DNA from 3 places in the Streptomyces sp. NPDC003379 genome. Region 1 is predicted to be linked to each of the others. Evidence: riboswitches for the same ligand, from Rfam matches in the RefSeq annotation. Region 1 holds a riboswitch; each other region holds the start of a gene.
What was found. Region 1 has a riboswitch for cyclic di-AMP ahead of ACWDVB_RS06870 (transglycosylase family protein). Riboswitches for the same ligand answer to the same signal wherever they lie in the genome.
Positions count from the first base shown of each region.

Region 2: linked by a shared signal. The riboswitch ahead of ACWDVB_RS21485 (M23 family metallopeptidase) and the one ahead of ACWDVB_RS06870 (transglycosylase family protein) in region 1 are both predicted to bind cyclic di-AMP.
Region 3: linked by a shared signal. The riboswitch ahead of ACWDVB_RS20655 (C40 family peptidase) and the one ahead of ACWDVB_RS06870 (transglycosylase family protein) in region 1 are both predicted to bind cyclic di-AMP.

Region 1 is NZ_JBSFRK010000005.1:152,044-155,308, reverse strand. It holds gene eno (phosphopyruvate hydratase) at 1-626, opposite strand, end outside; gene ACWDVB_RS06870 (transglycosylase family protein) at 968-1,690, opposite strand; cyclic di-AMP (ydaO/yuaA leader) riboswitch at 1,695-1,866, opposite strand; gene ACWDVB_RS06865 (transglycosylase family protein) at 2,061-3,161, opposite strand.
Region 2 is NZ_JBSFRK010000020.1:114,258-117,522, forward strand. It holds gene ACWDVB_RS21480 (PP2C family protein-serine/threonine phosphatase) at 1-1,021, shown strand, start outside; cyclic di-AMP (ydaO/yuaA leader) riboswitch at 1,274-1,421, shown strand; gene ACWDVB_RS21485 (M23 family metallopeptidase) at 1,433-2,533, shown strand; gene ACWDVB_RS21490 (aldo/keto reductase) at 2,598-3,265, shown strand, end outside.
Region 3 is NZ_JBSFRK010000019.1:114,221-117,485, forward strand. It holds gene ACWDVB_RS20640 (LysR family transcriptional regulator) at 1-21, opposite strand, end outside; gene ACWDVB_RS20645 (LysE family translocator) at 140-757, shown strand; gene ACWDVB_RS20650 (DUF6328 family protein) at 696-1,304, opposite strand; gene ACWDVB_RS20655 (C40 family peptidase) at 1,385-1,858, opposite strand; cyclic di-AMP (ydaO/yuaA leader) riboswitch at 1,862-2,029, opposite strand; gene ACWDVB_RS20660 (hypothetical protein) at 2,385-2,693, opposite strand; gene ACWDVB_RS20665 (ATP-dependent Clp protease proteolytic subunit) at 2,701-3,265, opposite strand, start outside.

The sequences.
Region 1 (3,265 bases):
GCGAAGCCGCCCTCGTCGCCGAGGCCGGTGGCCAGGCCCTTGCTCTTCAGGACCTTCTTCAGCGTGTGGTAGACCTCGGTGCCCCAGCGCAGCGCCTCGGAGAACGACTCGGCGCCGATCGGCGCGATCATGAACTCCTGGATGTCGACGTTCGAGTCGGCGTGCGACCCGCCGTTCAGGATGTTCATCATCGGGACGGGCAGCAGGTGCGCGTTGGGTCCGCCGAGGTAGCGGAAGAGCGGCAGGTCGCTGGCCTCGGAGGCGGCGTGCGCGACGGCGAGGGAGACGCCGAGGATGGCGTTGGCGCCGAGCGAGCCCTTGTTGTCGGTGGCGTCCAGGTCGAACATGGCCTGGTCGATCAGGCGCTGCTCGGTGGCGTCGTAGCCGACGAGCTCCGGGCCGATCTGCTCGATGACGGCGAGGACGGCCTTCTCCACGCCCTTGCCGTGGTAACGGTTGGGGTCACCGTCGCGGAGTTCGATGGCCTCGAAGGCACCGGTGGAGGCACCGGACGGGACGGCGGCACGACCGGTGCTGCCGTCGTCGAGGCCGACCTCGACCTCGACCGTGGGGTTGCCTCGGGAGTCCAGGATTTCCCGGGCTACGACGACGTCGATGGACGGCACGAGCATCTCCTTCTGGGAGTGTGACGCGTATACACGATTACGCCGGGCCGCTTCGGCCCTGCGCCTCCTGAGCCTAACCGGCCCGGAGCCTTCGGCCAGCCGACCGCCCGTCCCCTGGGACGGAGGAAAGCCCAAACGGCCGGGAAACAGGGCGTAAGCCCCCATTTTCTACTCGCTGGTAGCGAACAGCGGCCGGAGGGCGGGCGGCGGGCGAAGGGCGGGCGGACACGGGTGGACATGGCCCCGCCCCGGTGCGTACGGGGGATACGCGCACCGGGGCGGGGAGCCCGTGGGGACGGGGAGAGCGGCCGTGCGTCCGCCGAGGCACGGCCGCGGGCGGGTCAGCTGAGGTGGAGCTGCTGGCCCGGGTAGATGAAGTCGGCGTCGTCGATGATGTCGCCGTTGAGCTTGTAGACCTTCTGCCAGCCGCCCTTGACGTCGTGCGACTCGGCGATCTTGGAGAGCGTGTCGCCGGTCTTGACCTTGTACTCGCCGTCGCCCTTCTCGACCGTCTTGCCGGTCGGGGTCTCGACGGTCTTCTTGGACTCGGTCTGCGGCGCGGGCTGCGGCTTCGGAGCCTGCTGCGTCTGCTGCGGGGCGGCCTGCTGCTGCGTCTGCTGCGGCTGCGGCTTCGGCTTGGCCTGCTCCTGCGGGGCCTGCTGCTGCGAGCCGCCACCGCCGCCGTTGTACGCGGCGCCCGAGAGACCGACGCCACAGCTCGGCCAGGCACCCTTGCCCTGACCGGCGAGGACCTTCTCGGCGATCTCGATCTGCTGGGCCTTGGAGGCCTTGTCGGCGCTCGGCGCGTACTTGGTGCCGCCGTACGCGGCCCAGGTGGACGGCGAGAACTGCAGACCGCCCTGGTAGCCGTTGCCGGTGTTGATCGACCAGTTGCCGCCGGACTCGCACTGGGCCACGGCGTCCCACTCGGCGCCGGTGGCGGCGGAGGCCGAACCGGCGGCCATCAGCGGGGCCGCCACGGCGACACCGGTGACACCGGCGAGCGTGACGACACGGGTGGCCTTGGACGGACGGCGGTGCTTGCCCTTGCTGGAAAACAGCATGAGTTGATCCCCTCACCGACGCCTGCGAGGTGAGCTGTCGGGTTCGGGCCAGTGAAGTTGCCCGGGCGCGCTACTCGTAGCTACTGCTAGCTACTCGTATGGCGCCTTCACCCCTAGCCGTTTCGCAACGGCGCTTACCTTGGGTCCCCCGCTCCTGCCTACGGCGCTCGAAGCGACGACTGTTCCCGTCCGGCCGTTGGCAGGATTCGGCGTACCGACCGGCGGGGCCCACCAATGGCGAGCGGTCACGACCGTAGACAGGGGATCGCCGGAATTTCAAAGGCGATCAGGGCTTCTGAGACCCATCTCTCACTTGCACCAATAGGGACATTCGGCGCGAAGTCCCCACCGGACGCTTCGTCAACTTCCCTTACTTTTCGCCCAAATCGAGGCTCTGACCGGGGAGAATGAGGTCCGGGTCCCCGCCGACGGTCTTCTTGTTCTCGGTGTAGAGCTCGCGCCAGCCGCCATCGACGTCGAGGTCGTCCGCGATCGCCGAAAGGTTGTCCCCGGAGCGGACCTTGTACGTCCCGTCGGCGAGCTTCTCCGTGCGGTCGGCGCCGCGCGAGGCGTGCCGTCCGGGACGGTCGCCGGAGGCGGTCTCGTCCGCGCGGTCGCCGCGGTGGCGGCCGGAGGCGGTGTCGTCGGTGGGGGTGGCCGGGTCCTCGGACCCGGGGGAAGTGCTGTCCTTCCGCCCGGACTTGCCGGGGTCGCCCGCCTCGCCCTTGCCGTCCGTCTTGCCGTCCGTCTTGCCCTGGTCGCCCTCGGTGCCCTTGTTGCCCGTGCTGCCCTTGTTGCCCGTCTTGTCGTGATTCTTGTCTCGGGAGGCGCCGTCCGAGCCGGGCGTGTCGCTCGCGTCGTCGCCGTCGCCATCACCGCTGGAGGAGCCGGGGGCGCTTGACGCGTCGTCGGACGGATCGGCGGAGCCGGAGGATTTGCCGTCCGACTTGTCCGCGTCCTTGTTCGCGTCCTTGCTCGCGTCCTTGTTCGCGTCCTCGCCCGTCCCCTTCCCCTTGTCCGGGGACTTCTCGGAGCCGGTCGAACCGGACGAGTCGGGGACGACCGGGTCGCCCGGGTCCACGTCGGCCGCGGCGCCGCCGTTGGTGAGTCCGGCGATCGGGGCGCAGCTCGGCCAGGCGGCGGGGCCCTGGCCGTCGAGGATCTTCTCGGCGACGGCGATCTGCTGGGACTTGGAGGCCTGGTCCGCGCTCGGCGCGTAGTCGAGGCCGCCGTGCCGCTCCCAGGTCTCCTGGGAGAGCTGGAGCCCTCCGTAGTAACCATTGCCGGGGTTGGCGCTCCACGCGCCGCCACTCTCGCACTCGGCGAGCTTGTCCCAGGTCGCCGTCTCGGCGGCGCTCGCGCTGGTGGCTCCGAGGAGCGGGATGGCGATGGCGGATCCGGTGACTCCTGCCGCGACGATGAGGGCCGGGGCCTGGCGGGGGCGTCGGTGACGACCATTGCCGGAGAGCATGCGGTTGCCTTTCACGAGACTATTGCGGCGACAGGGGCACCGGGGTGCCCGAGTCGACGTGAACGTAGCCGCAGTCGAACGCTTGTCACAAGTCGATGCAGGGG
Region 2 (3,265 bases), on a different contig from region 1:
GTTCACCGCCGCCCCGCTCTTCGCGGCCGCCCCGCTGATCGCCGCCCCCTTCTACTCGCTGCTCAACACCGCCCTGACGGGCGCCGCGGCCTCCGCCGCCGTACTCGTGCTGCACTACGGCAACGCCGTCACCAGCCATGTCGAGGCCATCACCGAACTTTTCACCGTGGTGACCGTCGCCGCCCTCGCGACCGTCATCAACCGCGTCGTCTGCCGCGGCAACGACCGGCTCGCCACCGCCCGCTCCATCGCCGAGGCCACCCAGCGCGCCGTGCTGCCGCAGCCGGACCCCCGGATCGGCGGGCTCGACATCGCGGCGCGGTACGAGGCGGCGCAGGCCGACGCGTTCATCGGCGGCGACCTGTACGCCGTACAGGACACCCCGCACGGTGTGCGGCTCATCGTCGGCGACGTACGCGGGAAGGGCATGGGCGCGGTGGCCGCCGTCGCCGTCGTCATCGGTGCCTTCCGGGAGGCCGCCGAGCAGGAGGCCACCCTGGAGGCGGTGGCGCAGCGCCTGGAGCGGGCGCTGGCGCGCGAGGGCACCCGGCGTGACGGGCTCGATGCCTTCGAGGGGTTCACCACGGCCGTCCTCGCGGAGATCCGGCACGGCGAGGGCGTCGTACGGCTGGTCAACCGGGGGCATCCGGCTCCGCTGCTGCTGCGCGGCGACGGTCGGCTGTGCGTGCTCTCCGGGAGCGACCCCGCGCTGCCGCTCGGCATGGGTGACCTGGGGGTCTGGCCGGACCGGGCGGACGAGTCGGACTTCCCGCCCGGCGCGATGCTGCTCTTCTATACGGACGGCCTCTCGGAGGCACGGGACGCGGCGGGGGAGTTCTACGACCCCGCGACCCGGCTCGGCGGGCGGATCTTCCCCGGCCGCGAGGGACCGCACGCGCTGCTCGCCACGCTCACGCAGGAGGTCCGGCGACACACGGGCGGCGCGGCGACGGACGACATGGCGCTGCTCGCGGTGCGGCGGCCGGCGGGCGGGGACGCGGTGGTCACCGCGCGTGACTGAAATGCAACAGAGGTCGTCGGTGGGGAGCGGACGGAGGGCGGACGGAGAGCGGACGCAGAGCTGACGGAGTGCTAACAGGGGGCGGCAGCGCGCTGACGAGAGGTCAACTCGCCCCGTTTCAGACGCCCGTGTCCCATTAAGTACGGACGGGGAGCGTTAACGATCAACTGGAACGGCTTGGAATACGGCATCCCCTTCTATTAACGTTCGATAACGCAGCGCGGTCGTCCCAGCCGTCACTAGAGATGGCTCCGCGCGCACACGCCTAATCCCGCAAGGGAGCCGGGGAACCACCAAATTGGGGTGAATCGGGCATCTGTGCATCCGTGCCAGATGTTCGTAGGAGACCTTCCTGCTCCGAACCCGTCAGCTAACCCGGTAGGCGAGAAGGAAGGAAAGGAGTGCGCCCCAGTGGCGTCCAACCGGCCTGGCCCCCAAGCGGTGTACGTACCGAACGACGACGAATTCGGTGGGTACGACGAGGAGACCTGGGAGGAATGGAATCCCACTGAGGACTCCGTCCGTCCCGTCCGCGGCAGGCACCGTGTGCACAAGAAGGGCGGCGGCGGGCTCGCCCGCAGCTCCACCGTCCTTGGCGTCGGCGTCATCGCCGCCGTCGGCGCGGGCGGCATCGCCACCGCGCAGGACGGCAAGCCGCCCGTCTCCATCTCGATGCCCGACCTGGGCGCCGTCACGGACTCGCTGCCCGAGGCCGGGTCCCTGCCCGGCGTGGGCTCCCTGATATCCGACGGCGACGCGTCGGACTCCGCGGACCCCACGGGTTCCGAGGCCGTCGCCGAGGCCGCTCCGCTCACCGCCGCCGGTGTCAGCACCGCCGACGCCGAGCAGGGCACCACCGACGCGGGCGAGGCGCTGCGCGCCCGCATCATGCAGCAGGCCGAGAACCAGCAGGACCAGGCGGACGACGCCGTGCGCACCGCGACCGAGCAGGCTGCCGTGAAGCGGGCCGCCGAAGAGGCCGCCGCCCAGCAGAAGCAGGCCGAGCAGAAGGCCGACGCCAAGACGGCCGCCAAGGCCGCCGCCAAGAAGAAGAAGGAGGAGGAGGCCCGCGAGGCCAAGGCCCTGGCCGAGCGCCGCGCCAAGCTCGCGAAGAGCTATGCGATCCCCACCTCCTCGTACACCCTGACCTCGCACTTCGGTGACTCCGGATCCATGTGGTCCTCCGGGCAGCACACCGGTCTGGACTTCGCCGCTCCGACGGGTACCCCGCTCAAGGCCGTGCACACCGGCACCGTCAAGGAGGCCGGCTGGGCGGGCGCGTACGGCTACCGCACCGTCCTGGAGCTGTCGGACGGCACCGAGATCTGGTACTGCCACCAGTCCTCGCTCAACGTCAGCGCCGGGCAGAAGGTCAGCACGGGCGACGTCATCGGCCGCGTCGGCGCGACCGGCAACGTCACCGGGCCGCACCTTCACCTGGAGGTCCACACGCCGGGCGGCGCCACCGTCGACCCGCTGGGCTGGCTCCAGAGCAAGGGCCTCAATCCCTGAGAGAGTTCGGGGGAAGTTCGGGGATTGCCGGAATTCGGTTTCCGGAAGGGACGTTGAGGAACGTATGACTCCTCTTCGTCCCCTCGGCTCATCCGACCTCGAAGTCTTCCCGCTCTCCCTCGGCGGCAACGTCTTCGGCTGGACCGCCGACCGCACCGCGTCCTTCGCCGTCCTCGACGCCTACACCGAAGCGGGCGGCAACTTCATCGACACCGCCGACGCCTACTCGGCCTGGGTGGAAGGCAACAAGGGCGGCGAGTCCGAGACCCTCATCGGCGAGTGGCTGGCCGAGCGCGGCAACCGTTCGGACGTGGTCGTCGCGACGAAGGCCGGCTCCCACCCCGAGTACAAGGGCCTGGCCGCGAGCACCATCAAGGGCGCCGCCGACGCGTCCCTGCGCCGCCTCGGCACCGACTACATCGACCTCTACTACACCCACTTCGACGACCCGTCGGTCCCGGTGGAGGAGATCATCGGGGCGCTCGACGAACTGGTGCGGGCCGGCAAGGTGCGCGCGATCGCCGCCTCCAACATCACCCCCGAGCGGCTCCAGGAGTCGCTCGACTTCTCCGACCGCGAGGGCCTCGCGCGCTACGTGGCACTGCAGCCGCACTACAACCTCGTCTCCCGCGACACCTACGAGGGCCCGCTCCAGGAGATCGCCTCCCGCTCCGGCCTCGCGGCCGTCCCCTACTACGCGCTCGCGTCCGGCTTCCTCACCGGCAAGTACCG
Region 3 (3,265 bases), on a different contig from region 1:
TAGCCGCGTCGGGTCGTACATGGCAACCACCCTCCTGCGGCGCACGCCCGGAGCAGAGCCGAGGGTAAACGTCTGCTTAAGGCAGACCCAGGATATTGCACATACCCGCTGAAGGCCCATGCCCGGCAGGCTGGGCGGCATGGACGCACAACTGGTCGCCTTCACCGGGGTCGCCGCGGGCATGGTCGCCATGCCGGGCGCCGACTTCACCGTCGTCGTACGCAACGCCCTCGCCTCCCGGCGGGCCGGAGTCGCCTGCGCGCTCGGTGTCGCCGCCGGGCTCCTGGTGCACACGGCGCTGGCGGTCGCGGGGGTCGCGGCGGTGCTCGCGGCCGTCCCCACGCTCTTCGAGGTGCTGCAACTCGCCGGCGGCGTCTACGTGCTGTACCTCGCCTGGCGCGCGCTGCGGTCGGCGGCGCGCGCACGCGCCACGGAGGACGACGAGCCGGTGGTACGGGGCGGCGGCCTGCGCGAGGGGTTCCTCACCAACGCCCTGAACCCGAAGGCGTCCATCACGTTCCTCAGCGTGCTGCCGCAGTTCGTGCCCGACGGCAGCCCCGCGATGCCGAGGACCCTGCTGCTCGCGGCCATCGTCGTGACGCTGGCCCTGCTGTGGTTCCCGGTCGTGGCGCTCCTGGTGGACCGGCTCGGCAAGTGGCTGCGCGGACTGCGCGCCGCCCGCGCCGTCGAGGCCGTCACCGGCACCGCTCTCGGCGCGCTGGGCCTGGTGCTTCTCCTCGAACCGCTCCGCGCGTGAAGACCACGGTCTTCTGAGGCGAGGGCGTGGGAGGCTTGGCCGTCTCGGCCGGGGGCGTCTCGTCGTCCCGCAGCCCCGCACGCCGCACCAGACGCGGCAGTACGCCCCACAGCCCGGCGCACACCACGAACGTCCCGACGCCCGCGGCCACGCCCTCGGCACGCCCGGCCGTCACATCCACGACGAGCAGCACGGCCCCGGAGAGGGCGAGCACCAGTACGCACAGACCGATGGCGGCGAGGCGGGAGGAGACCCGCACGATCAGCGGCTTGGCGCGCTGTTGGAACAGTGATCTGTGCAGCGCGGCCGGCGCCGTGAACAGAGCGGCCGCGGCCACCGCGAGCAGCAGCGTCGTCACATAGGTCGCGCGCTGCATGGCGTCGAGCGAGGGGAACCGCGCCGTGAACGCGAGGCTCAGCAGAAAGGCGAAGAGGATCTGGACGCCGGTCTGGGTGACCCTCAACTCCTGGAGAAGCTCCGCGAAGTTGCGGTCGGCGCGCTCCAGCGGCGTCTCATTGCGTGCGGTGCAGGAATAGTTGTCCGACATTCGGTACGGGTATCCGCGCCGGCGCGGACCAAGCACCCCGGGGGTGCTCGGTCCGCGTCCGGCCGGACACCGCGGGCGGGTCAGCGGACCCGGCCGTACCAGACGCTGTTGGTCCAGATCTTCTCCAGGCGCACTACGGTCCCCCTCTTGGGCGCGTGCCAGATACGGCCCTTACCCGCGTAAATACCGACGTGGTAGACGTTGCGGCCCGAGTGGAAGAACACGAGGTCGCCGCGGGTCCGCTGGGACTTGGTGATGTGCCGCGTCTTGTTGTACTGCGCGGCGGCGGTGCGGGGCAGCTTCTTGCCCGTGCGCTTGAACGAGTACAGCGTCAGGCCCGAGCAGTCGAACCGGTTGGGTCCCACCGCTCCATAGCTGTACGGCGAGCCCTTCTTGGACGCCGCGATCTTGAGCGCCTTCGTTCCGTGGGTCGCTGCCTCGGCCTCCGACGTGAGCCCGGGGGCCACGAGGGTGCCGCCTACGACGGCGAGCGTGAGAGCCGATGCGGCCCCCGTTCTGCTGAGGAGCGACGGAACGTGATTCAGCGCGGTCATGCGTAACCCTTCGTCAGCCGCCTGTGAAAGATGACCTGTCGGGTTCGGGCAGGCGAAGATGCCCGGCCGCGTCGTGCTCTGCGGCTTCACCCCAAGGGCGTCGTCCGGACTTCCCGGACGGGCCCGTCTTGCTCGGGTCCTCCACTCCTGCCGATGCACCGATGTCGACCGGTCATCCGGGTGGCGGCAGGACTCGGCGTCCGCCCGGATCGCCCCGCCGCTGTGGCGGGGGCTTGTCGTCGGAAGGGATCTTGACCCGAAAAGGGTTCGAAAACCGAGCCGAAACCGTCTTTTGTGAGGCTCCTCACGACTGACCCGTTCGGGTGGACACTGCCGAAATGGGCTCGCGGCCCCTGGGTCCGACGACGGCTCCACCAGCATTGGAATGTGTCATTCCGCCCGCTCTGTGCGCGCTCTGTGCAACTTGCGGCCGCGCGCGAATGGACGCGCATATACCCCAACTGGGGTAGCCCATCTGGTCCACTGCGAGGCGGTCCCGGACGGCGCGAGGAGCGGAACGCCACATTCAGTGGCCCGGCGGGGGCGGTACGCCGACCCGTCGGGCCCGCCGCTCGCCGTCGAGTACGCGCAGCGCCTGGGCGAGCGTGGCGGCGTGCACCTCGCTCTCGCCCCGCTGGTGCATGAGCGTCAGCGCGTCCCGCAGGGCCGTCGCCCGGCCGACGAGCGCCTGGGCGGCGCGCAGCCCGCCGTACGTGTGTTCGGCGCGGGCGGGGTTGATCCGGCCGAGCAGATCGACGACTTCGAGGTAACGGTCGATCAGCTCGGCCTCGGCTCGGGTCAGTGCGGGCAGCGGCGGCAGGTCGGGCGGCAGCATCGGCGGCTCACCGCGCTTCGCGCTCGGCGAGCGAGGTCTTGCGGCTCGGGACGATCCGGTCCACGAGCCCGTACTCCAGCGCGGCCGCGGCGTCGAGGATCTTGTCCCGCTCGATGTCCGCGGAGACGCGCTCCGAGCTCTGTCCCGTGTGCCGTGCGAGGAGTTCTTCGAGGAGCCGCCGGGTGCGCAGCATCTCGTCGGCCTGGATCGCCACATCGCCGGCCTGGCCCTGGAACGGCTCGGAGGCCGAGGGCTGACGGACCAGCACCCGTGCCCCGGGCAGCGCCTGCCGCTTGCCGGGCGTGCCCGCCGCCAGCAGAACGGCGGCGGCCGAGACGGCCTGCCCCAGGCACGTCGTCTCCACATCGCAGCTGACGAACCGCATCGTGTCGTAGATGGCGGTCATCGCGCTGAACGAGCCGCCGGGGCAGTTGATGTACAGCGAGATGTCACGGTCCGGCGCCAGGTACTCCAGGTACGTGAACTGCGCCATCACGTCGTTCGCCGAGGTGTCGTCGATGGGGGTGCCGAGGAAGACGATGCGCTCTTCGAGAAGTCGCGAGTACGGATCG